4 regions of the Nonomuraea sp. NPDC050022 genome follow, and region 1 is predicted to be linked to each of the others. Evidence: predicted binding sites of a transcription regulator. Region 1 holds the regulator's gene; each other region holds the start of a gene.

Evidence for each region. Region 1 encodes LexA, which represses DNA repair genes until DNA is damaged. Its sites were predicted from a motif close to TCGAACANNTGTTCGA; they were not measured.
Region 2: a site for LexA is predicted at 1,267-1,282, ahead of ACIBO2_RS07545 (SAV_6107 family HEPN domain-containing protein). Genes of this name have one in related genera too.
Region 3: a site for LexA is predicted at 2,813-2,828, ahead of ACIBO2_RS58735 (Rv2578c family radical SAM protein). Genes of this name have one in related genera too.
Region 4: a site for LexA is predicted at 3,446-3,461, ahead of ACIBO2_RS42055 (alpha-ketoglutarate-dependent dioxygenase AlkB). Genes of this name have one in related genera too.

The regions. Positions count from the first base shown of each region.
Region 1 is NZ_JBITKE010000009.1:227,092-231,874, reverse strand. It holds gene ACIBO2_RS36275 (hypothetical protein) at 1,421-1,675, shown strand; gene lexA (transcriptional repressor LexA) at 1,704-2,414, shown strand; gene ACIBO2_RS36265 (MalY/PatB family protein) at 3,237-4,346, shown strand; gene ACIBO2_RS36260 (hypothetical protein) at 4,471-4,783, opposite strand, start outside.
Region 2 is NZ_JBITKE010000002.1:228,588-233,370, reverse strand. It holds gene ACIBO2_RS07555 (cytochrome P450) at 1-601, shown strand, start outside; gene ACIBO2_RS07550 (ferredoxin) at 606-800, shown strand; gene ACIBO2_RS07545 (SAV_6107 family HEPN domain-containing protein) at 1,545-1,991, shown strand; gene ACIBO2_RS07540 (hypothetical protein) at 2,802-3,086, opposite strand; gene ACIBO2_RS07535 (transcriptional regulator) at 3,825-4,319, opposite strand; gene ACIBO2_RS07530 (universal stress protein) at 4,758-4,783, opposite strand, start outside.
Region 3 is NZ_JBITKE010000031.1:13,810-18,592, reverse strand. It holds gene ACIBO2_RS58750 (penicillin-binding transpeptidase domain-containing protein) at 1-1,324, shown strand, start outside; gene ACIBO2_RS58745 (PadR family transcriptional regulator) at 1,436-2,131, opposite strand; gene ACIBO2_RS58740 (DUF3040 domain-containing protein) at 2,422-2,703, opposite strand; gene ACIBO2_RS58735 (Rv2578c family radical SAM protein) at 2,837-3,913, shown strand; gene ACIBO2_RS58730 (GTP-binding protein) at 4,229-4,783, shown strand, end outside.
Region 4 is NZ_JBITKE010000011.1:306,549-311,331, reverse strand. It holds gene ACIBO2_RS42080 (GntR family transcriptional regulator) at 1-92, shown strand, start outside; gene ACIBO2_RS42075 (DUF2203 domain-containing protein) at 164-526, shown strand; gene ACIBO2_RS42070 (hypothetical protein) at 622-1,623, shown strand; gene ACIBO2_RS42065 (hypothetical protein) at 1,629-2,603, shown strand; gene ACIBO2_RS42060 (CGNR zinc finger domain-containing protein) at 2,683-3,210, shown strand; gene ACIBO2_RS42055 (alpha-ketoglutarate-dependent dioxygenase AlkB) at 3,484-4,098, shown strand; gene ACIBO2_RS42050 (GNAT family protein) at 4,215-4,727, opposite strand.

The DNA.
Region 1 (4,783 bases):
ACCCCGAGACCGCACACCGTACCGACCACCCACCCGGCGCGCCCGCCCCTCCGAGGGGATCACAGCCTCCCCAGGCCGAAGCTCGGACCGGCCACCCGATTCCTGAGACCGGCCTTCGGACCGGCCACCCGCGCCACGGCGCCGGCTTTCGGACCGGCGCCCTGCCTCCCGGGACCGGCCCTCGGACTGGCCAACCGATTCCTGAGACCGGCCCTCGGACTGGCCAACCGATTCCTGAGACCGGCCCTCGATCCGGCGACCCACCCGACGCGACCGCCCCTCCGACCGGATCACAGCTTCCCGAGGCCGAAGCTCCGGCCGGCCCCCGGGCCGACTCTCTGCCTCACGGAACCGAGCGCCCGCGTCGCGGAGAGAGCCCTCCGCGCGGCCGTCGCCTGCCCGAAGCGACGAGTCCCCGGACTCCACCAATCGCCCGACTTCCGCCGAGCCTGCGGGCTCCACTGGGCGCCCGGCCGCGCCCGTGGGTCGCACACCTCCATCAGACGGCGGTGTGTCGTCGGCGTCAGGGCGTGGCGCGGGCACCAGCCACAGGAGCGGTCTCCCCTGTGCCGCAGCCCGACGGCTGAGAGGCCCCCTGCCAGCCGATCCGCCCCCGGCACGTACGCTGCCTCCCCCCGGACGGCCACCGCTGCCGTATTCGGGACGCCCTCCGCCCCCGCGCGCAGGCCGCGTACCGCCTTCCCTGCCGAAACGGCCTCCGTCTCCACCCTCGCGAATGCTCCCGCCCCCAGCCCGCAGACGACCCGCGCTCCCAGTTCCGGAGCGAGCCCCGCCCGCTATCCCAAGACGGCCTTCTGGCCCCGGGGCAGCGGACCCCGGACCTGCCAACCCCGGACCCCCGGATCCCGAACCGGCCGATCCCGCATCAACGGACGGCGAACCAGCAGACCCCGAACCACCGGACGCCAGCCCAACAGAAGCCGAACCGGCGGAACCCCGACCGGCGGAACCCCGACCGCCAGCTCCCGGACCGGCGGAGCCCGAACCGACGAGCCCCGAACCGACGAGCCCCGGACCAACAGACCCCGGACCGCCAGACCCCGAGCCGCCAGACCCCGGACCAACAGACGTCAGTCCAACAGGCCCCAGGCCGACCGACGCCGAACCGCCAGACCTCGGACCGGCCGATCCCGAATCGCTAGGCCCCGAATCGCCGGACGCCGAACCAGCGGATCCCGAACCAGCGGACACCGGTACAACCGACACGGCCGCCGGTCCAACCGACCCCGAACCGACGGACGCCGGAGCCCGGTTGTCGGAGTTGTCACGGGTATGCGGGCGTTCGCGATCTGACCGATTGGCGGAATCGCCACCCCGAGAACCGTCACCCCGGTCGTCACCCGTGTTATCGCCCCCTGCCACCGGTCGCCGGGTGGCGTCCGCCAGGAGGGTGAGTCGCTTGACGTCGTCGCTGGTCGCATCTGTGATGGTGGTCGCTCGCATGTGTGACCTCCCAGCCGTCCCGGCCCGAAAAAAAGACCCAATAAAGATCGGCAAATCGAACACGGTGTCGATCGAACTCCCGTACGATGTTGTACACCACGCTGCCAACAATTTCGAGGAAGACTCGAACAATTGTTTGAAGATGATCTTCAACAGCGATACGGTCGCTGTGTGCGACACGAAGACCACGGACCGGGAGATTCGCCGGTGAGGCGGGCCACCGGGCGAGGAGGCAGATCATGAGCGATCGGGATGACACCAACGGGGTCAGTGACCTCGCGGTGCGTCGGCGTGACTCCCTGGGACTGACGCCCAGGCAACGCAAGATCCTCGAGGTGATTCGCGACTCGGTCCAACAGCGGGGCTACCCGCCGTCCATGCGCGAGATCGGCGAGGCCGTGCAGCTGACCAGCACGTCCAGCGTGTCGCACCAGCTGACGGCGTTGCAACGCAAGGGCTACCTGAGACGCGACCCTCATCGGCCGCGCGCTCTCGAGGTGCGTCTTCCCGGCGAGCCCGTGCTCTGGGTCGATCCCGACGCCGCCAACGAGTCCGACTCCCCGGTGAGCAGGCCCACGGCCGCCTATGTGCCGCTGGTCGGCCGGATCGCCGCCGGTGGGCCGATCCTCGCCGAGGAGAGCGTCGAAGACGTCTTCGCCCTGCCCAAGCAACTGGTCGGCGAAGGCACCCTCTTCCTCCTGCAGGTCGCCGGTGATTCGATGATCGACGCCGCCATCGCCGACGGCGACTGGGTCGTCGTCCGCCAGCAGCCGGTCGCGGAGAGCGGTGACATCGTGGCGGCCATGATCGAGGGCGAGGCTACGGTGAAGACGTTCAAGCGCAAGGACGGCCACGTCTGGCTGGTGCCACACAACGCCAACTACGACCCGATCCCCGGCGACGAGGCCAGCGTCCTGGGCAAGGTCGTAGCGGTCCTCCGCCGCCTCTGACTCCACACAGGTTTCCGGGCGCATGACAGGGTCATGCGCCCGGAAAACCGTACGTGTGTCTTACGAGTGGCCACGACCATACGGGTGGCTGATGGGTGGCCATGGATCGTATCGGGTGGCTACTGGGCATCTCCTGTACGGGCGTAGGTACGGACCGTACAGACGGCTAGCGGGTATCGACCGTGCGGGTGTCCAATGGGCATCAGTCGCGCGGATGGCTGACGGGTACGGCAGGAAGGCACCGCTCCTGTGATCCACGAGTGGTTGGTGTGGTTTCGCCACCAGCCACCTTGTGGGCCTGCCACATCGACGGGCCTTCGAGCATTTCGGCGCGAACGGACCGACCGAAGGCGAGACCGTCTGACCGGCCAGATGTGCCGACGATGAGACGGACTGATCAGTGAGACGGGTCGCCCGTGAGACCGGGCCGCCCGGCGAGATGGGCCGACTCCGAGATCAGGCTGGGCGTAAGACCGGGTTGACCGGTGAAGGGCCGACGATGAGACGGACTGATCAGTGAGACGGGCCGCCCGTGAGACTGGGCCGCCCGGCGAGATGGGCAGGTCGGCGCGAGATTGGGCCCGGTGAGACGGGCCGACGGTGCAATGAGCTGGCCATGAGACGGGCCAGCCGCCGTGAGACGGGCCGACCAAGCCAACCGTGAAACCGGGCCAACCGGACAAATGGGCTGGCCGTAGGGCCGGGCCGACCGTGAGACGAGATGGCTGTGAGACAGGTCGCCTGTAAGGCAGGGGTGGCCGTAAGACCGGGCTGATCGTGAGACGGGGTGGCCAGGATCAAGGTGGTTTTTAGAATGGCCGCGTGACCGACATAAAGCGGGCAGAAGACCTCAAGGCAACACACGACGGATTCAAGTGGGCCAAAGCCGCTCCTGGCGTCATCCCCGCCTGGATCGCCGACATGGACCTCCCCACCGCCCCAGAAGTCGTCAACGCCCTCCAACGGCGGGCCCACGGTGACCTCGGCTACCCCACCTGGCTGGACAGTCCCCGCTGCGGCCCCCTGGCTGAGGCGTTCGTTGAGCGGATGGCCGGTCGGTACGACTGGGAGCCGGAGCTTGAGTATGTGCGGAGTTATTCCGACATCAACCAAGCGCTTCAAGTGCTCCTCCACGTATGGACCCGCCCAGGCGACGGCGTGGCCGTGCATACCCCCGCCTACCCCCCGTTCCTCGGCACGCTGGAGACCATGGATCGGCCGCCGCATCCCCTCCAGCTGATCGCCGACGGGGACTCGTGGCGGTTTGAGGTGCCTGATCTGTCCCGGTGCAAGGTGTTGCTGCTGGTCAACCCGCACAATCCCACAGGCCGGGTCTTCACCCGCGAGGAGCTGACCGAGCTGGCGGAGCACGTCGAGCGTCATGACCTGCTCGTCATCTCCGACGAGATCCACGCCGACCTCGCGTACGCCCCCAACCAGCACATCCCGTTCGCCACCATCCTGCCCGAACGGACCGTCACGCTCACCTCTGCCACCAAGGCGTTCAATCTCGGCGGCATCCGGTGCTCGGTGGCCCACATCGGATCGCCGGAGCTGCGTAAGGCTCTGGACGCGCAGCCGCCCTTCGTGTTCGGCTCGGCCAATCTGTTCGGGGTGGAGGCGACGGTGGCGGCCTGGCGGCACGGCGACGGCTGGCTTGAGAAGACCCGTGCCCTGTTGGACAGGAATCGCCGAATGGTCGCCGATCGCCTGCCTGAGGGGGTCGGCTACCGCATCCCGGAGGCCACCTACCTGGCCTGGCTCGACTACGGCCGCCCAGGCGTACAGGAAACGCTCGAACGTGACGCGAAGGTCATGCTGAGCGATGGCGCCACGTTCGGGCCCGGCGGCGCGCACTGCGTACGGTTGAACTTCGCCACCACCGAGCCGATCTTGGCTGAGATCCTGGACCGCATCACACAGACCGGATGACCATCATCATCAACCGGCCTGTGGCCGCACCCCGCCGTGCGGCAGTCCAGGAGGACCCGCATGACCATGGACGTCAATGACCGCAGGCCCCAATGACTCAGGGGCGCATGACCGCAAGGGAAGGTCAGAAGCGAGGGAAGTCCGTCTCCTCGACCCCCGCCGGCCCGGCGCCCACCGAGTCCTTCTTCAAGGACTCTCCCGCCAGGTACTCCAGCCGCGCGGTGATAGCCCCCTGAATCAGTACAAGGGCGAGCGACAACCGCCACCCCACCTTGATGGACGCCAGCCGGGCGGCCGGGTTGACGGCCGCGACCAGGCGCAGCCCCGCGATCACCCCAAGCTCGCCCATGGTCGTCCAGAACGCGTACGAGTGCAGCCGGTTCAGCTGCTTCACCGCGTCCTGCAACCCGACGGCCCGGCCCGCGGCGTAGTCGGCG
Region 2 (4,783 bases), on a different contig from region 1:
GATCCAGCGCAAGCGCGCGCAGCCGGAGGACGACCTGCTCAGCGGGCTCATCGAGAACGGCGAACTGAACGACGAGGAGCTCACGGGCGTCGCGTTCCTGCTGCTGGTGGCCGGCCACGAGACGACCGCGAACATGCTCGGCCTCGGCACGTACGCGCTGCTCACCAACCCCGCCCAGCTCGCCCTCATGCGCGATGACCCGTCCGCGGTCGAGAACGGTGTCGAAGAGCTCCTGCGCTACCTCACGATCATCCACCTCGGTCCGGTCAGGAGCGCGCTGGAGGACGTCGAGATCGAGGGCCGGCTCATCAAGGCCGGCGACTCGGTCACGATCCACCTCCCGGTGGCCAACCGCGACTCCTCCCGCTTCCCGGACGGCGACGCCCTCGACCTGACCCGGCCCGCCACGGGCCACCTCACGTTCGGCCACGGCATCCACCAGTGCCTCGGCCAGCAACTGGCCCGGGCCGAGATGCGCATCGCCTACCCGGCGCTCCTGCGGCGCTTCCCCGGCCTACGCTTGGCCATATCACCGGAGGAGGTGCCGATGCGCTCGGACATGAGCATCTATGGTGTGCACCGCCTCCCTGTCACCTGGTAGGTCAATGATGGAGATCAAGGCAGACACGACGGTGTGCATCGGTGCGGGCATGTGCGCGCTGACGGTGCCGGCGATATTCGACCAGAGCGAGGAGGAGGGGACCGTGGTGGTCCTTGACTCCACCCCACCGGCCGAACTGGAAGAAGCCGTCCGCCGCGCCGTGACGCTGTGCCCGTCAGGCGCCATCTCGGTGGTCTGATTTCGATTTGCTGGGTCCTTCGCGTCGACGGCGGGTGCCTTCTGTCGTACCGGTCTGGCCGGCCGTCTTACGGCTCGCCCAGCCCGAACCTTCCCCGCCGTCGCCGCGACCGTCTTCTGGGACGCGCGTCCATCGGGCTGACCCTCTACTGGGCCGACCGCCTATCGGCCGACCATCCATCGGGCCTCGGTTGCGGACACCTGGCTATCGGGCCTCGGTTGCGGACGCCCGGCGCGGATGCGTCAGTTTCGCGGACCTGCTGAGGCGCCGACCAGTTGGTCGCGGACCGGCCCTTGCGCGTTCGCATGCCTCTCGCATGTCCTCTGCACGCCTTTGCCCGTCCCTCAACCTTGGTCCCTCAACCTTGGTCCCCAATCTCGTCCCGCCGCACGTCAATGGGTGTGTCGTCCACCTCTCCCACGCTGATCGAATCTATGTTCGTAGAACAGGTTGACACCGAGCGTGATCGAAATTATGTTCGACCTAGTGACGTGAGGCTCGCGGCTCACGTCGTAGGACCTGGTCGCGGGCCGTTCGCTTCCCCCAAGCGAGACCCGCGATCAGGCTCCAGGGCGAAGGGCGTGTCCTCGTCGTCGGCGGAGACGAGTGGGCGCGTCCTGGCCGGACGGGGTGCGGGGAAGCTCCTCGTCCGGCCAGCCCGGCGGAATTGTCGGTGGAGTCTGCGAACCTGGCTTCACCGGCGGAGACGCCGGGAGCCGCCATGACTCCAAGGAGGCGCGCAAGATGGCACCAAGGCTCAGCGATACGCAGGGGCCCCGGCTGTCGCCCGCAGTTAGGGCGCACCTGACGGATTCACATTCCTGCCTGGCGGAGGCGACAGCCGCTCGCACCCCGGCATCCCGATACGTGGCAGCGCACCTGGCAGCCCTACGAGCGGCGGCGGCGATCCTGGCCGCCCGCCCACGCCCCATGGAAGGCCGCAGGCGCCGCCTGCGCAGCGCCTGGGAGCTGCTCCCGGAGGCGGAGCCCAAGCTCGCGGAATGGGCCGCCTACTTCTCGGTGAGCGCGGCCAAGCGCGCCGCCGCCGAGGCCGGCATGGTCCGTGGCGTCAGCGCGGCCGACGCGGACGAGCTCCTGGCCGAGGCCGACACCTTCGTCGCCGTAGTCCAGGAGATCCTGGGCGTCCCCGCTCAACCCCAACTCCCGGTCGAGGTCCCCCTGGCCGGCTGACCACACCGCTCGCGCCGCCGACGTCGGCGGCGAGTGGGCAGCCGGACAACGCGAACACGAGCGAACACACCGACCCAGGCGAGGGCCAGCAGACCATCCCGACCAAGGACGACCCCGCCAAGCCGGTGGAAGCGGAGCGCGACGCCTGAAGCATGCCCGAAGACGCCGCATGCAGGCGATCGAACGCCACGGACTTGGGCGGACAGGGGGTCGAGGAGGATCTCCGCAGAATTGAACGGTAAGCCAATGTGGTCCCTCGGCAGGGGAACGTCAGGCCGTCCAGCTCTCAACGGTGATCGCCCTGCTGCTGGCCTGGGCCAGCGCCACTCCGCTGCTGCCTCTGGTCGCTCTCCTCAACAGCCAGGCCAGGTGCTGACAGCCTTTCACGACTGACTCCGCCGAGACGGCCCGCCCCGAAAACACGCGAAGTCCCGGCCCCGATGAAGCCTTCCGCCTTCCCGGCGGCACCGCTTACGAGCAGAACATCGCCGTGCCCACCACGGCATGAACGATCCTCGCGCTGACCGGCACACGGCCCCCGAACTGACCGGCACACGGCCCCCGAGCCGACCGGCACCGTCTGGACGTGTGACCATGTCGGCGGCTTGCAGCGGGGACGCGCCGGACGCAACCGCGCGGCGACGAAGGCGAGTGGTGTTCCGCCTTTCGTCGCCGCGCGATCTGCTCGTCCCGAGTGCTCAGATCCGCTCCACGCGCCTCAACATGCTCGCTCTGCGGGGCCCGACCTGCTCGGCGTACGAGCCCCGTCCGGTCTGCCCGCACGTTCTCAGTGGCGCGTCAGGAGGTGGTTCACATTGGATCGCACAGCGGGACGGTGCTGTAGTCCTCGCCGGTCACCGGCCGGATGTCCTGCCAGCGCACCCACTGGGCCTGGCCCATGTGCTCGGTGCCGCCGTCGGTGTTCAGCGTCTGCGGGGGCCATAGCAGGAATCCCCACCGCTCTCCTTCCGTATCGCCCCAAGCCAGCAGATAACGCGCCTCGCCGCCGCGGCCGGCGGTCGAGAACGTCGTCGCGGCATGTTCGACGATCGGCGGCCGCCACAACCCTGGTAGGCCTTTCATGTCGAGATGCATTGGTCCATTATACGAACTGGCGTTCGATATCGCTAGGCGAACGCGCCGTTTCCCGGGCCCCATCTGGGCGAACGCGGTGGGTACCTGGACGGCCAGACTCCGCTGGACCTGCGTGGCCGGGCCTGAGTGTGTGGGCGTGCGGGCAGGGTGAGAGTGCGGCGTGTGGGCGGCGGAGGTGCCGCTGGGCCTGCGCTGTGAATGTGCCCGGATGGGCGTGGGCGTGCGGGCGCGGGCGGTGGGGGGTGCCGATGGGCCCGCGCTGTGAACGCGCCCGGATGGGCGTGGGTGTGCGGAGGGGGTGTTCGGCGGGCTTGTGCGGGGACGTGTCGCTGGCCCCGCGGCGGTGAACTCGCGAAAGGGGTCTACGGGATCGCGAAGGGCCTTCGGGGGTTGCGAATAGTCTCGACAGGCACGGCGCTTGGCAGCGTGCGTCGCGAAGGGCCTATGGGGTCGCGTAGGGCCTACGAGTGCCGGAGGTGTGCGGCGGGATCCGCGTGAGGGATCGGTGCGGCAGGACCACGGGCCTGGAGGTATGCGGAAAGGACCGCCCTACCGGGGTCCTCAGCCTGGCCGGCGGGTGGCGGGTTCCCGTGCGTGCCCGGACAGCCCGTCCTCAGGCTCCCGCACGAAGGTTCGTCGTGCTCCCGTACGGAGGTTCACCGTGCCGCCGTACGCGAGACACTAAGACGAAAAGCGGGACGCGCCCGTCACATGGCGCGCCCCGAAAAACAGGAGCGGTCAGAAGGACTCGACGGCGCGGCGGGCCTCCGCGTCGAGGACGCCCCAGCTGATGAGCTCCTCCGTCAGCTCGCTCGGCGACTTGTCGTAGATCACGGCCAGGGAGCGCAGGTCCTCCTGGCGGATCGACAGGACCTTCCCGTTGTAGTCGCCACGCTGGCTCTGGATGGTGGCCGCGTAGCGGGCGAGTGCCCCGGCCTTCTCCTTGGGCAGCGTCGCAAGACGTTCCAGGTCGATGACAAGCTTCGGTGTCGGGCCGAGCGGGCTCGGCGCGGCACCGCCGGGCAGCAGCTCGGAGACGGGCACCCCGTAGAAGTCGGCAAGCTCGGCAAGTTTCTGAACCGTTACAGCACGGTCGCCACGCTCGTACGAGCCCACGACCACGGCTTTCCACCTGCCACGCGACTTCTCTTCGACTCCGTGCAGGGACAGGCCCTGCTGGGTGCGGATGGCACGGAGTCGTGCACCCAGCGACTTTGCGTACTCAGACGGCATCGTGTGGCCCCCCGGCTCTCGTATGTAGCGCTCTCAGTAGATTGTGCTCCCTTGCGGCGAATGCCCCGGCCACCGGGGGGTGTGTGCCTTGTTAGGCACCATCGGTAGCCATGGCTCTGGGTTTACCCCATAACGCCGCGCAGTGTGGTTACGCACAGTGACGGTAAAGGGGCGGACGCCGAAGGTCAAGCTGATTGGAAAAAAGATGCCGAATCCGATCCGGGATGGAACGACTTAATAGCCCCTCTTGTCCCATGAGTAACAATACTTCGTCACTGTTTGTCCGGTGACATGCATGGTGGAAATCACCTCTAAACCATGTCAGTGATCGCGTGGAGACCGAGGTGAGAGGCACTGAGAAGGGCTGGCGAGGGCCATCCAAGAGCGCGCAGAGGGCCGGCGGGGACGGTCAGTGGGGCCGGTGGTGTGGCGCAGGGGTCAGGATTGACGGGTTAGGATCATGA
Region 3 (4,783 bases), on a different contig from region 1:
CCGCGTGCCGTACACCACGACCTTGAAGCTGAAGAACATCGGCGACTGGACCTACGAGGGACAGATCGACCTGAAGGTGGCCGATCGCGCCTGGAAGGTCGACTGGACGCCCAAGACCCTGCATCCGTCGCTGACCGCCGGCGCCGCGTTCGCGCTCAAGACGCGCTGGCCCGACCGGGCGAAGATCACCGACGCCGACGACGGCCGTATCGACGACGGGTCGGCCGGCGGGTCAGTGCAGCAGCTCGTCGGCTACCTCGACAAGGCGACCAAGAAGGACGTGGCCAAGCTCGGCTCCGCCTACCAGGTCGGGCAGGCCGTCGGCCGGGGCGGGCTGCAGGAGACGTTCCAGAAGCAGCTGGCCGGCACCCCGGCGACCGAGATCAAGGTCGGCGACAAGACGCTGCAGACGATCGAGGGCAGCGACGGCGAGGACGTGAAGACGACACTCGACCCGCGCGCGCAGGCCGCCGCCGTCGCCGCCGTCAAGGACGTCAAGAAGCCCACCTCGATGGTCGCGATCAAGCCGAGCACCGGCGAGATCCTGGCCGTGGTCAACAACCAGGGCGGCTTCAACCGGGCGCTCGACGGCCGCTACCCGCCGGGCTCGACGTTCAAGGCCGTCACCGCGATCGGGCTGCTGGCGGCCGGGATGTCGCCGGAGGACAAGGTGACCTGCCCGATGTACGCGACGGTGGGCGGGTTGAAGATCCGCAACTCGGAGAAGGAGGAGTTCGGGTCGCTGTCGTTCCTCGATTCCTTCGCGCACTCGTGCAACACCACGTTCGCGCCGCTCGCCGAGACGCGCCTGGGCGCCGACAAGCTGCTCAAGGCGGCCGAGGACGTCGGATTCAACCAGCCGCTGAACATCGGGGTGTCGGCCACCAAGGCGAGCTTCCCCAAGCCGGAGTCGGACGCCGAGCTGGCCGCCGAATCGTTCGGGCAGGCCAGGATCACGGCCAGCCCGCTGTCGATGGCCTCGGTCGCGGCGGCCATCGCCGACGGCACCTGGCGGCCGCCCACACTGGTGCCCGACCTGAAGCAGAAGGCGGCCGAACAGCCGCTGCCCGAGGGCGTCAAGACGAACCTGCACGCCATGATGGCCGCCGTCGTCTCCAAGGGCACCGCCAAGGCGTCCGGGCTGCCCTCGGGCACGAACGGCAAGACGGGCACGGCGGAGTACGGCACCGGCGACAAGCTCCAGACTCATGCCTGGTTCATGGGGTTCAAGGGTGACGTGGCCTTCGCCGTGGTGGTGGAGGGCGGCGGCACCGGGGGCAAGGTGGCGGCTCCGGTGGCGGCCACCTTCCTGCGCCATCTGTGACCCGATCAGCACGCCTCTGCCCGGGCGGTCACATTCCTCTGTGACCGCTTGGGCATCGGATCACGTTCCTCTGTGACCTCCTGGGCATCGGGTCACATTCCTCTGACCCGATCAACCCGCCAGGCCGCCTCTGTCCAGGCGGGCTCTTTCCGCGGTGCCGGTCTCGTCCGCGTGACCCCTTGTCGCGAGGCCCGTCGTGACCGGCACGGGACGGGTGTTCTCGTGGTAGACCCGCCACTGGTCGATGCCGGGGAACGTGCCGATCGTCAGCTCCGCCAGCAGCGCCCCGGTCCACGCCTCCTCGGCCATGCTCATGGCCAGGGCGTATTCGGACTCGATGAGGAACAGCCGCGGGATCTCGCCGCGCTCGACCTCCAGGGTCTCGCGCTGGACGGCGATCCGGTCGCGGAGCAACGCGAGCCGTCGCCGGAGCAGTGCGGTGACCTCGTCGGGGTCGAGCCCGCCCATCACCGACAGCCCGGCCTCGAACCCCGTCGGCTCCCGCTCAGGAGTCCCCAGGAGCTCGCGCGTCCAGTCCTCGGCCTCCTCGCGACCGTCGGCGGTGATGCGGTAGACGGTCCGCTCGGGCCGGCCCCCTTGCCGGGCGCTCTGGGTGGCCTTGATCAAACCATGCTTCTCCAGATTGCGTACCACTGTGTAGAAGGAGCCCCACTTGATGGGCGTCTCGCGGTCTTTACCACGGGCCCGCAGGACGGATGCCATCTCGTACGGATGCATCGGCCGTTCCGCGACCACCGTGAGCACGGCGAGGGCCAGCAGATTGGCCACCCGGCGTCGTTGCGCCACCCACACCATCCTCGTAGACGAATATTCGTGGGCGACTATACGCATGCGAGTATTCCTGGAGCAATAGGGCTTGTGTCTCCAGTGGGCCGAGATCACGGCCTGCGGGTACGGCACTCCGTGTCTGGCATTCGACGCACTGCGTCAGGCGTCTGGCGTCTCGGGCACGGCGTCTGGCGTCTCGGGCACGGCGTCTCACGCGCGGCGCACGACGCGGCGCACGACGCGCAGCCTGAGGCATCTGGCGCACGGCGCACGGGCGTCACAAAACGCCGGATATTTCGGGAGATGCGTTAGAGCGAGGCGGCCAGCGCCAGGGCCGTCGCGGCCTCGTGCTGCAGGACCATGATCAGCAGCGTGGCGACCAGAGTGGCGATCAGCAGCCAGCTGATCAGGATGATGACCGTCGAGCGGCGCGGCCTGCGCCGGCGGCCGGACTGCCCGTCGACCTTCTCCTCGCTGCGACGAGCCCGCTCGTTGAACGACTCCAACCTCGCCACGAGTCGCGGATCGTCGTCGACGAGGTGCTGCTCGATCTGCGCCAGCATCCGCTCCTCGTCCTGCGACCAGGCCATGGGTGCACCTCCGGAACGCAAGCTCTGTGCCGGGTTTCTGCCCAACCATGAAGATCATTAGCCCCCGCCCAAGCAGGTAATTGCCACCTCTTTTCATTTGCGATCTTCGTCGAACCTTTGTTCTAATCATGGGATGCGCTGGGACAACCTGCGCCTGGCCGACTCCGGCCGGGACGATCCGGCCGTGCCGCTGTTCGCCCGCGGCGCGGTCACCCGCACGTTCGACACTCCCGAGTTCAAGGGGATGACCTTCTACGAGATCCAAGCCCGCTCGATCATCAACCGGGTGCCGGCGGCCAGCCGGGTCCCGTTCGAGCACACCATCAATCCCTATCGGGGCTGCGGCCACCGCTGCGTCTACTGCTTCGCGCGCAAGACCCACCAATATCTCGACCTCGACGCCGGCGCCGATTTCGACTCGAAGATCGTGGTCAAGGTCAACGCCGCCGAGCTGGCCCGCAAGGAGCTGGCGGCGCCGCGCTGGCACGGCGGCCCCATCGCCATGGGCACGAACGTCGACTGTTACCAGAGGGCCGAGGGCCGTTACCGGCTGATGAGGGGCGTCCTGGCCGCCCTGCGCGACGCCGCGAATCCGTTCTCGATCCTCACCAAGGGCACGCTCATTCTGCGCGATCTCGACCTGCTGACTGAGGCCGCCGAGGTCACTCAGGTGAGCGCCAGCGTGTCGGTCGGCTTCGTCGACCCCGATCTGTGGCGCTCCGTCGAGCCAGGCACCCCCGCCCCCCACCGACGGCTGGAGGTCTGCGCCACGCTCAACGACCACGGCATCCCCTGCGGTGTGCTGATGGCGCCGATCCTGCCGTACCTCACCGACTCCCCCGACCAGCTCGAACGCACGGTCAAGGAGATCGCCCAGGCGGGCGCCACGCACCTCGCGCCCATCGTCCTGCACCTGCGGCCCGGGGCGCGCGAGTGGTGGCTGGGGTGGCTGTCGCGCGAGCATCCTCGGCTCGTGCCGCGCTATCTGGAGCTGTACGGACGGGGCGCCTACGCTCCGCAGGCCTATCAGCAGCGGATCACCGACCAGGTCAAGGAGCTGGCCCGACGCCACGGTGTCGGCCGAGCGACCGCGGCTTCAGCTCGCCGCCTCCCGCCACGCGCCGAGCTCGCGCCATCGGCCCACCCCGAGCCCGCTCCACAGGCCCGGCCCGCCCCGACGGCGCGGCAACTCAGCCTCCCCGGCCTGTGACGGTGCGGCAGGTCGCCCTCCATGGCCTGTGACGGCGCGGCGGGCCAGCCGCTCCGGCCTGCGGCGGCGGGCCGGCTCAATCTCTCCGGCCCGTGAGGCGCGACCAACTCAGGCTCTCCGGCCCGTGACGGCGCGGCCTCTCCGGCCTGTCCGGGCCGGCGGACGAGTGAGCCGCGAATAAATCGCTGGCAGCGCGGCCAACGCGGGTGAGATCATGAGGCCGTTTCTGACGCCGACCAGCAGGAGATGTAATGCGGTGCCTTCGAGTCTCCCAGCGCCCCATTGGCACGAGAGTTCTCGAGGCTTCGACCACGCATGTACATCCTCAACATCGGCATCCTCGCGCATGTAGACGCGGGTAAGACCAGCCTGACCGAGCGGCTGCTGTTCCAGACCGGCGCGATCGACCGGCTGGGCAGCGTCGACGACGGCAGCACACAGACCGACAGCGGGGCCATCGAGCGGCGCCGCGGCATCACCATCCGCACCGCCGTCGCCTCCTTCACCGTGGGCGATATACGGGTCAACCTCATCGACACACCCGGCCACGCCGACTTCGTGGCCGAGGTCGAGCGCGCGCTCGGCGTGCTCGACGGCGCCGTGCTGGTGCTGTCGGCCGTCGAAGGGGTTCAGCCGCACTCGCGGCTGCTGATGAAGACGCTGCGCAGGCTGCGGGTGCCTACGCTGATCTTCGTCAACAAGATCGACCGGGCCGGGGCCCGGGAGCGGGAGCTGCTGGACGACATCCGGCGGTGGCTCTCGCCGTACACCGTCGCCTTGAACACTGTCGAGAAGATCGGCGGTCGGGATGCCCGCACGCGCCGCGTCATCGGCCCGGACGAGGCGGATGGTTCCGGCGATTCCCTCCTT
Region 4 (4,783 bases), on a different contig from region 1:
CCGACCGGCCGGACGAGGCCGCCGCCTTCCTCGACGCCTACCTCGACGACGCCGAACAGCTGCTCGTGCGCGCCTACGAGCCCAACCGGTGACGGCGCCGAGCGCCTACGCGCCCAGCCGGTGGCGTTCGCCGGATCCCTTGCCCACCCGATAGCGTTCGGGCATGGCCAGGACGTTCACCCTCGATGAGGCGCGCTCGCTCATGCCGTCGGTCATCGACGACGCCGGCGTGCTGATCGCCGCCCGCGCCGACCTGGCCGAGATCGCCTTCGACCGCGAGAACGCCGGCGTATCCACGCTGGGCGGCATCCCCGAGATGAAGGCGATCGAGGCGCGCATCGAGGAGATCCTGAGCACCTGGACCGGGCAGGGCATCGAAGTGAAGGGGATCGCGCCGGTCCTCATCGACTTTCCCGCCGTGCTCGACGGGGTGTCCGTACGCCTGTGCTGGATCGAGGGCGAGACCGAGCTGACCTGGTATCACCGCACGGACCTGGGCTTCGCGGGCCGCCGCCCGTTGCGCTGACTCCCTGTCCTGGAGGGCACATGAATGTGTCTCACCTGTGATCAACCCGTTTCACTCCGCCGGTATCTAACCGGACGAGTGAAGGGAACACCACCATGAGGTACACCTCAGTGACCGCCGCGCTCCTCGCGTCGGCGGTCATCGGCGGGCTGGGGATCACTCCCCCCGCCGCGCACGCCCAAGCAGGCCCTTCCCAGGTCCGGGCGGCCTGGATCAAGACCTGCACCGACAAGAAGAACGAGACCACCTACCCCTGCGGCCACTGGCAGCTGATCACGCGTGACGGCGGGAAACTCACCGTCAAGGACGCCGCCGCCACCGAGATCGACGGCAAGGGCAGGAAACTCGACGACGCCGGCGTGTTCGCCATCAGCGGCGACGGCCGCGTGATCGCCTACGAGCGGGCCGGCGACCACCGCATCGTCGTACGGCAGGCGGCGGGCGGAGCGGTCAAGGTACTGGCCGCGTCCCTGGTGCCCAAGCGGTACGGGACGAGCCCGCTCAGCCTGTACCTGTCGCCCCAGGGGGACAGGCTGCTGGTCGACTCCACCGATGAGAAGGAGCGCGTCCCGTCCAAGGTGGTCACGATCGCCACCGGCAAGATCGTCGAATTGCCCGCCAAGGACTCGATGAACGGCTTCAGCGCTGACGGGGGCGAGGTGCTGGCCCAGCGCTTCAACCGCGACAACACCCTCACGCTGATCGCGTACCGGGCCGACGGCACCTCGGTCAGGCGCACGCCGTCGCAGGTCGTGGCGAACTCCGCCATGACCGCGCTGGCCGCCGACGGCAAGACCGTCGCGGTGATCATCTCCGGGGACGAGGAAGCCAAGAAGGCCCCTCGGCTGCGGATCTACGACCTGGAGACCGGGGACCTCTCCGCGGGCGTGGATCTGGCGCTGAAGCCGGCACAGACGCTGTACCTCGCCCAGTGGAGCGCGGACGGGCGGCTCACGGTGCTCGTGCAGACAGGTGACGAAGGCTCGACGGCGGTGGTACGGGAGTTCACCGTCGACACGGAGACCGGCGCCGCCACGCAGACGGACAAGTACTCGATCAGCAAGACCAGGTACGCCTTCAGAGTGGCGGGGGAGTGACGACGATGAAGATCAGGATCGCCGTGGCGATCGCGGCGGGGCTGGCCGCCCTGGTGACCGCGCCTCAGGCCGCCCAGGCCATGCCACATGACCACCACGACGGCATCCGCTACGCCTCGATCAAGGGCTGCACGGTCAAGGGCGAGCAGCGGCCGTGCGGTGAGTGGCGGCTGATGATGCACAGCGGGGAGAAGGGCTCCCTGCCCGACGCCGAGACCATCGCCCGCGAGGCGAACGGCAAGTCGTCGCACACCCAGGTCGCGCCCATCGCCGTCAGCGGTAACGGCCGGCGCGTCGCGTACTTCACCAAGTCCGGGCGGCTGGCCGTACGGACCATGGGGGGCGGGGTGAAGGTCTTCGCCAAGGACGCGCTGCCGCGCGTGGCCCAGTACGACGTGACGTTCCAGCTCTCCGACGACGGCGGCCGGCTCGCGGCCGTCTTCGCCACCGACAAGGCGGTGAAGACGCGGATCTTCGACACGGCCACCGGCGCCCTGCTCGGCTCGACGCCCGGCCGGCAGACGCTGCTCGGCTTCAGCGCCGACGGCGGCGAACTGCTGACCGAGGTCTCCGCCGACGAGTCCGTCACGGACCTGATCGCCTACAGCGAGTCCGGCGAGCAGTTGTACCGGGCCACGCCGCCGCAGATCGTCGCCGCGAACTCCCCGTCGGCTCTCGCGGCCGACGGCCGGACGACCGCGAACGTCGTCATGGGCGGCGCCAAGTCCCGGCTCGTCCTGTACGACATGCAGAGCGACCAGGTCATCGCCAAGCGGAAGGTCAAGCTGCCGGCCGGCGACCTCAACATGATCGACTGGACCGGCGAACGGCAGGTGACGCTGCACCTCGTGCAGTACCCCGACGGCAAGGCGAACAAGATGGCGATCGTCCAGATCGACACCGAAACCGGGGCCGTCAAGGTCCGGGACCACTATTCGCTCCTGAAGGACAGCTACGTCTTCGCGGCCTGCGGCGGCTGAGCTCTCGTCAGGTTCGACGCGGTACGGCGGGGCTGGGGGAGCCCCGCCGTTTCCGTGTCCGCGGGCATACGCTGCTGGCGTGGCGGTTCACTCGACCAAAGCGATGGCGGCCCGGGCCGTGGCCCTGTGCGTCGCGCTGCTGCACGAGGAGTCGTCGGCGGAGTCCGTCGCGCGGGTGCTGCGCGACCACGGCGAAACCGGCGACCTGGACCTGGGCGAGGCCGACCTGGCGGCGATGCGGGCCGCGGCGGAGCGGCTGGTCGCCGTCTTCGCCGCCGCCGGCCCCGACCTGGCGGCCGCCCGGCTGAACGATCTTCTGGCGACGGCCGCGCGGGCGCCCCGCCTGACGAACCACGGGGACACGACTCCGTGGCACCTGCACGTGGACGGCGACGACTACGCGCCGTGGGGGGAGTGGTTCCTGGCCTCCTCGGCCCTGGCGCTGGCCGTCCTGCTGGCCGATCACCAGCGAATGCCGGGCGGGCTGTGCGCCTCGGCCGCCTGCCGCCGGCCGTACCTGGACCTGGGGGGCGGCAGCCCGCGGCGCTACTGCAGCACCCGCTGCGCCACCCGCGAACGCGTCGCCGCCCACCGCGGCCGCACCTGACCGACACGGCGGCAAGCGGCGGCGTCGATAGCCGACATATCGGGTAACGGGCGCCAACGGGCAGCGTGGTAACAGGCGTGACGGGCGGGGATGCCCGATACTGGACCCGTGGGGATCGGCGGCCTGCGTGGCCGCCCCGGTCTGTACGGGCTGCGTGCCGTACAGACCGGGCGGGTGGGACGACGAGCCGCGCGCCCGGCCGTCACGGCCGGGCGCAGCCGGTCTGCGGACCTAATCGAATGAATGTTTGAACGATCGCCTACACTTGATGCCATGACGGCTGTTTTCCAAGCTTCTCTGCTGGGAGCCGACGAGCTCGTCGGCTCGGCGATCCGCCGGACGCCTCTGGAGCGCGGGGCGTGGATCGACTTCGGGCCCGGCTGGCTGGCGGAGGCCGACGCGCTGTTCTCCCGGCTGTACGAGGTGGTGCCGTGGCGGGCCGAACGACGCCGGATGTACGACAAAGTCGTCGACGTGCCGCGGCTGCTCGCCTTCTACGACGAGGACGAGCCGCTGCCCGACCCGGCGCTCGACGACGCCCTGCGCGCGCTCAACGAGCGCTATGCCAAGGAGCTCGGGGAGCCGTTCCGCACGGCCGGGCTCTGCTTCTACCGCGACGGCCGCGACAGCGTGGCCTGGCACGGCGACACCCTGGGCAGGGGCGGCAGCGAGGACACCATGGTCGCGATCATCTCGGTCGGCGCCCCGCGCCCGCTGCTGCTGCGCCCCCGGGGCGGCGGCGCCTCGATCCGTCACGACCTGGGGCACGGCGACCTCATCGTGATGGGCGGCAGCTGCCAGCGCACGTGGGAGCACGCGATCCCCAAGACCACTCGCCCCACCGGGCCGCGCATCAGCATCCAGTTCAGGCCGCGCGGCGTGCGCTGAGAGCCGGAAAGGCGTTAGGCGGACTGGCGTCCCCTCGGCTCAGAGCGGTTGATTGTGCTGCTTGATCTACTGGCGCAGGATCGACAGTGCACCGCCGCCTGCGGGAGCTCGCGTGATCACTTCTCCGGCCGCAGCACCGAATACAGGAGCTGGTCGTGCCAGCTCCCGCCGCGCCACTGGGCCCGGCGGATCACGCCTTCACGTTCGAACCCGGCGTTGGCCAGCGCGCCCTGCTCGGCGAGGTTGGTGACATCGGTGATGGCCTCGATCCGTTCGGCCCGGGTGTGGTCGAACAGGTACGTCACCAGCTCGCGGTGCGCCCGGCTGCCGACCCCCTTGCCGCGGTGGCGCGGGAAGATCACGATGGACAGCGACCAGCACCAGGAGGTGTGCCGCGGACCCCAGAGCCGCTGGAACCAGTGCATCCACCCGGCCACCTCACCACGGGCGTCAATGGTGAAATAGCCGCCCTCGGGGCTCAGCAGCCCGCTCACCGCGAACTCCTCGCGCATCGCGTGCAGGGTGCGATGGCCGAACCACTGCTGCTCGCCGGTCCCCTTCGAGTTGCCCAGATTCTCCTCGAACACATCCAGGTCCGCCGCACGGACCGGGCGCAGGCTCACGTTCACTCGGGTTCCCTTCCTCAGAGCCGTACAGGATAGGGGAGCGCGCCACCGAGTGATCA